Regions from separate parts of the Lysinibacillus sp. NPDC097195 genome, predicted to be linked through region 3. Evidence: riboswitches for the same ligand, from Rfam matches in the RefSeq annotation. Region 3 holds a riboswitch; each other region holds the start of a gene.
What was found. A riboswitch is a leader RNA that binds a small molecule or an ion and turns the genes downstream of it on or off. The one in region 3 is predicted to bind cobalamin.

Region 1 (2,208 bases), on a different contig from region 3:
CATAATTATATGTAACCACGATAACATCTGGATTTTTTGTAATAATTTGTTCTGCATCAATTTTGAACCAGCCGTCCGTGTCTGCTGCGATATTTTCAGCATGAATCATATCTAGCATCTCCTGCATAAACGTGTCCTTACCAGGGGTGTAAATTTCAGGTTCGTCTGATGTTTCTACAAATACTTTTTTCGGCTTGACGTCTTGCAATTTCGCTTGTACTTCTTCCACCTTAGCTTTCATAGTCGCAATCATTTTTTGAGCTTCTGGTAGCTTCCCAGTGGCGCGTCCTAATTGCTCCATCGTCGTATAGGTTTCATTAAAATTACTTGCATTTGTTACAACGAATACTTTTACCCCCGCCGCTTCAAGTTGCTCCATCGCTCCCTCTAAAGAAGCTATACCTGATTCATGCGCAAAAACGATATCTGGTTGTAACGCAATAATTTGTTCAATATTAAAGTCCATACTACCGACCTTTTCTTTGTCGGCTACCTCTGGTGGATAATCATCGTAATCATTAACGCCAACGATTTTATCATTTAAGCCAAGGCTAAATAAAATTTCTGTGTTACTTGGAATAAGGGATACCATTCGCTCAGGTGGTGCTTCTAGTACGATATCCTTGCCAGTAGCATCTGTTATTGTCAATGGAAACGTTGCTTCTTGTTGTGTTGTTACTTGTTGCTCTTGCGTTTGTGAGGCAGCTTCTTGGTCATTTTTCGATTGTTCTCCACATGCTGCAAGTAAGCCCAGTGCCAAAAATGCTGATAAACCTATTTTCCAATACTTTTTCATTGTAAACCTCCTTTATACGTGCACTGTTCAACTTTAGTCATTTCTTGATGAAGTCACTCATCATCCGACAGATCACCTATGTACACTGTTTAACGACAAAACCTACCAAAACATAAAAACCCCTCGTCAGCTTAACGAGAGGCGGTGCTTGCACAAAAAAACCACCATCCTATCCTCGTAGGCTGCAATGTAATGTTCTATAAAGGCAGGTCTCCTGGCTCGTGCTCCAAATGCTTTTTCATGCCTTCCCAAAAAAATTTCAGTGGCACAAATTGAAAAAACTAACACTTACAGTGGCGGGACCGCACCGGAATTACACCGATTTCCCTTTTCACTTTACTGTCGTAAAGAACCTTTATACTATTCAGTTGATTTTATTATACATGAAAAAAGAGCCTATGCAGAGTGCCTGGCACTCAAACAATTCTGAAAATTGACAGCGTAGTGCCTGGCACTCAAACAATTATGTAGTACCCTCTAGCATAAAAATCCCCGACACGCATTTGTGTCGGGGCATTATAGTTGTTATTACATTTTTTCCGGTGCAGATACGCCGATTAGACGTAGTGCATTGGCAATTGTTGTACGAACAGCCGTAATTAGAGCTAAACGAGCTTCTGTTAACTCTTTATTTGATGCATCTAACACTTTTTCAGCATTATAGAAGCTGTGGAATGCAGCTGCTGTTTCTTGAATGTAATTCGCGATACGGTGCGGTGTACGGAATTTCGCTGCATCCGCCACTACTTTCGGGAAATCACCAATTTTTTTCAATAGGTCAATTTCTTTTTCAGCACTTAACAGACTTAAGTTCGCTGTTGAAGCAGCAAAACCTTGTTCAGTTGCAGAACGTAAAATTGAAGAAATACGAGCATGTGCATATTGTGCATAGTACACTGGGTTTTCGTTTGATTGCGATACAGCAAGGTCAAGATCAAAGTCCATATGAGAGTCACCCGCTGTTTTCACAAAGAAGTAACGTACTGCATCTAGGCCAACTTCTTCAACAAGCTCACGCATTGTTACGGCATTGCCTGTACGTTTCGACATTTTAAATTTCTCACCGTTTTTATATAGTTGCACCATTTGAATAACTTCCACTTCCAGTGTGTCACGGTCATAGCCAAGTGCTTGAATAGCCGCTTTCATACGTGGAATATAGCCGTGGTGGTCAGCTCCCCAAATATTAATTAATTTATCAAAGCCACGAACAATTTTGTCCTCATGGTATGCAATATCAGGTGTTAAATATGTGAAAGAGCCATCATTTTTAATTAATACGCGGTCTTTATCGTCACCGAAAGTTGTTGAACGGAACCATGTAGCGCCATCTTCTTCAAAAACATGACCATTCGCTTTTAATTTATCTAATGCAACTTCAATTTTGCCGTTTTCATATAATGATGTTTCAG
Region 2 (2,208 bases), on a different contig from region 3:
TTTGTATTTTTTTATTCTTTTTTAGTATATCGCAAAGTTTTTGTGGCGAGTGAAAAGGACTTCGTGGCGCATCGCAAAGCTGCTAGCAGCCCTTCCTAAGTCATAGCGGTGTTACATCACTAGCTGTTTTTTTTCGTACACGCTATAATGTAATAGGAAATTGATATATTGGAGGATTACACAAATGAAATCGATGGATACAACACAATTATTAGAACGCTTAGATGCTAACGAAGACCTATACATTATTGATGTACGCGAAGATGATGAAGTAGCACAAGGCGTAATCCCGGGTGCCCAACATATTGCACTTGGTACAATACCTGAACGTTTAAACGAATTAGATAGTGCAAAACCATACATTATTGTATGTAAAGCTGGTGCACGTTCAGCAAATGCTTGTGCCTATTTAGAAGCACAAGGCTATGATGTAACAAACCTTGAAGGTGGCATGTTAGCCTACGATGGGGAATTAGAATTTAAATAATATAGCGTTACAGAGGTATTGAACGAGTCAGTCGTTTACTACCTCTTTTTTATTGACACTAAAAATACTTTGTCGTAAATTGAAAGTAATTACATACAAGCATTAGGTGCCCGCTTTGGGAGAATAGGGAATAAAGTGAAAATCTTTAGCGGTCCCGCCACTGTAAAATGGAGTTTTATAGAAAAATACCACTAGCATTGTCTGGGAAGGTTCTATAAAATGTTGAGATTGAGCCAGGAGACCTGCCTAATTGCTTCGGATGATATAGACGATGGAAAAGTCTGTAGTTTATTTGTGATGAAATAAACTACAGGCTTTTCTTTTTTTTCATTCTGTATGTAAAAGATATTAAAAGGAGAGATAACGATGGAACTACTACAGCAAACGTTGCAAAGTATTCAATACGCTGACAAACAAATGATGGAAAAATCTAAAAACTATATTGATTCCCTTAGCAAGCCACCAAATAGCTTGGGGAAACTGGAGTCACTTGCCATACAACTAGCTGGAATCACCGGACAACTAAATCCTAAACTAGATCATAAAACAATTATCGTCTGTGCGGCAGATCACGGTGTTTGTGCTGAAGGCGTCACGTCAAACCCGCAAGATGTAACGTTGCTCCAAACGTTGAATTTTCCTAAAGGGGTGACAGGCGTTTGTGCGATTGCTAACATAACAAATGCAAAAGTAGTAACGGTAGACGTTGGCGTCAAAGAAGATGTTCCGCTTGATGCGGGTGTGCTCATTAAGAAAATTAAATACGGTACAGATAATATGGCATTAGGTCCAGCGATGACTAGAGCAGAAGCCATTCAATCGCTTGAAGTAGGCATTGAAGTTGCGACAGCGGAAATTGCACAAGGGGCAAATGTACTTGCTACTGGTGAAATGGGGATTGGTAATACAACACCGAGTGCCGCGATATTATCTGTGCTTCATGGCTGTCATCCGCATGAAGTAACTGGGTTCGGTGCTGGGCTAGGGTCAGGAGGAATCGAACATAAAGTAGCTGTTATTCAAAAGTCTATTGAATTAAACAAACCGAATCGTCATGATGCAATTGATATTCTTGCCAAAGTAGGTGGGTTAGAAATCGGTGCAATGGCTGGCGTTATACTTGCTGCTGCTGCCAATCGTAAACCAGTTGTGATTGATGGTTTTATTTCTACGGTAGCAGCGCTTATTGCCCATGAATTGGAACCGAAAGTGCAAGACTATATAATTCCTTCTCATGCCTCTGAAGAACCAGGTGCAAAAATTGCTGCCAAACTGTTAGGCGTCGAGCCGATGCTACATATGAATATGCGATTGGGAGAAGGCTCTGGTGCAGCTTTAGCCTTTCCAATTTTAGATGCAGCTTGTTCGATGGTAAGCAAGATGGCAACATTAGCAGAGACGATGGCGCTAATAGCTAAGGAATAATTGATTTAGAAAAAGCAAAAAGTGTTAGATTGAATTGAATTCAATTTAACACTTTTTTTATGTCAGGGGACCTCCTTCGCTTCTTTAATGAAGTAGCCCCCTCTATTAAGCTCGATGCAACTTACGCAATGGCAAGCGCCATTTCTTCATATAAGATAGTACGCGTAGTATCGTAATGACACCGAATAATACATATAAGAAAATATCTCCCTGTAATAATTCTAATCCGATTAGAAGACCAGCAAGTGCTGCCCAGACACCGTAGATTTCATCGCGTAGCACGAGTGGCTTACGTC
Region 3 (2,208 bases):
CCAGAGGTTGTTCTTTTTATTTTGAAGCTAGTTCGTCTTCAGTAACCCATTTATGATTTTTCATTTCTTCACCAGTCGTTGTTAATGGAAAATCTATCATATAAACAGTCGTCTGTACTGCTTCATCAATACGAACAGTAGCATTTTCCATACCCTCCATATGCGCAGCATCTGTCTTAACTTCTGTGCCCGGTGCTAAAGGTGCCTCACCTGGATTCACTAATTCCTCATGTATTACCCATTTGTGATTTTCTACTTTTTTTCCACCAGTCGTCGGTTCATAGGAAATAATATAGGCAGTTGTATCATATGCCCCCACAATCGTTGCTTGTGCGCCTGCCATCCCTGCCATATGTCCTTCCTTAATAATAGCGGTACTGCCAACTGGATATTTAGGGTTTTCTGCAGTTTTTAAAGTGGGCGGAACTTCACCTGAGCTTGAATGTTTCATCGTGGAGTGATCCATTTCGTCTCCTTTGTCTGTTTGTGCTTGAGAATCTGTTGTGTCATTATTAGCAGTTTCCGACTTCGATGCATCCTCAGTGCATGCTGATAATAGTAGTAAAGCAAATACAGCAACTAAACTTAACAACCAATTTCTTTTTAATATCATGTGAAACTCCTCCTTACTAGTTAATTGTCTTTAATGTAACAAGTAAATGTGCAGAAAATATGGATTTGATTTTGTGCGAAATATTATTTGTCTGAAGTTGAAAAGATGAAAGAATAATTCCTATAAGGAAGAAGCTATAGACTACGATAATTATGTATGATAGAATCGTCATAATTTTAAAATTTCAGATACTAATGGTGTGACGCTTATTTAATGAGCGCCACTTAAAAGGGAAGTCGGTGTAAGTCCGACGCTGTCCCGCAACTGTAACGAGGAGTTCTATAATGATTCACCACTGTTTTCGAATGGGAAGGTAATTATAGATACGATGAATCGAAGCCAGGAGACCTGCCATTTAGTTCATACCTGTAATGCCCACGAGGATGCAAGCAATTACGGACAATGATGGATTCTTTCTGACTTTGTTTAGCCGAGGGTATTTCTATGCATTCTTGCGTAGAATACCCTTTTTTATTGCTTGCTTCGTCATTATTTTGAGTGATTAGGAGCTAGTAAACAGATGAATAAAAAATTTATATTTTTTGCTATTACCCTTGTTCTAGTATTAATTGCTTCCATGACGCTGGCAATTATGATTGGGTCGGTATCGATAACACCATTACATGTATGGAAGGTTATTCTGTCGAAAATTTCGATTTTCCCAAATTCGATTGAGGCTGATTGGAGTCGGTCACAGGAGATTATTATATGGCAAATTCGTGTTCCACGCGTACTGCTTGCAGCGATTGTTGGAGCAGGCTTAGCTATTGCTGGTGCAGCTGTGCAAGCCCTTGTCCGTAATTCGATTGCAGACCCGTATGTTTTAGGTATTTCTTCTGGGGCAACAGTCGGTGCAACGGCAGTCATTATTTTAGGAGCATTTTCATTTTTAGGAATCTATGCACTTTCGGTAGCTGCATTTTTAGGTTCTTTTATTGCCATGGTCATGGTCTTTCTCTTATCACGGGTTGGTGGACGTATTTCTATCTTCCGCTTGTTGCTAGCAGGAATGGCAGTATCGTTTATATTGTCTGCGACTTCTAATTTTATGTTAATGATGTCTAAAGAAGAGGGCGGTATAAAAGCGGTTATGTATTGGATGCTAGGCAGTCTTGCAGGAGCAAAATGGAGTAATATACTCATTCCCGTCATAATTTTTCTAATCGTCTTTGTTTTGCTATGGCTACATTATCGTCATTTAAATCTATTGTTACTTGGGGAAGAGGCGGCAGTCACGTTAGGTGTTAATTTACAACAGTTCCGAATACAGCTAATCCTGCTCGTATCATTATTAACAGGTGTGCTTGTTGCAGTAAGTGGTGCAATTGGTTTCGTTGGTTTAATAATCCCTCATATCGTACGTTTATTAGTAGGATCTAATTATAAATATGTCATCCCAATCAGTGCATTGTTAGGGGCAGTTTTCTTAGTGTGGGCAGATGCGATTGCGCGTGTATTAATTGCTCCAGAAGAAATGCCAATCGGAATTATTACGGCTTTTTGCGGCGGGCCATTTTTTATTTGGCTATTACGCCGTAACAATTATTCTTTTGGTGAAGGAGATTAGGAGCGATGACATTAGAAGCGAAGCGTGT

Region 1: another riboswitch for cobalamin. It lies ahead of ACIQXI_RS15635 (ABC transporter substrate-binding protein); the one in region 3 lies ahead of ACIQXI_RS21090 (FecCD family ABC transporter permease).
Region 2: another riboswitch for cobalamin. It lies ahead of cobT (nicotinate-nucleotide--dimethylbenzimidazole phosphoribosyltransferase); the one in region 3 lies ahead of ACIQXI_RS21090 (FecCD family ABC transporter permease).

Annotation. Positions count from the first base shown of each region.
Region 1 is NZ_JBIWDP010000003.1:70,189-72,396, forward strand. It holds gene ACIQXI_RS15635 (ABC transporter substrate-binding protein) at 1-796, opposite strand, end outside; cobalamin riboswitch at 984-1,168, opposite strand; gene argS (arginine--tRNA ligase) at 1,325-2,208, opposite strand, start outside.
Region 2 is NZ_JBIWDP010000001.1:2,147,126-2,149,333, reverse strand. It holds gene ACIQXI_RS11215 (rhodanese-like domain-containing protein) at 185-487, shown strand; cobalamin riboswitch at 575-751, shown strand; gene cobT (nicotinate-nucleotide--dimethylbenzimidazole phosphoribosyltransferase) at 854-1,912, shown strand; gene ACIQXI_RS11205 (trimeric intracellular cation channel family protein) at 2,018-2,208, opposite strand, start outside.
Region 3 is NZ_JBIWDP010000009.1:32,177-34,384, forward strand. It holds gene ACIQXI_RS21085 (YdhK family protein) at 17-613, opposite strand; cobalamin riboswitch at 792-983, shown strand; gene ACIQXI_RS21090 (FecCD family ABC transporter permease) at 1,134-2,180, shown strand; gene ACIQXI_RS21095 (heme ABC transporter ATP-binding protein) at 2,186-2,208, shown strand, end outside.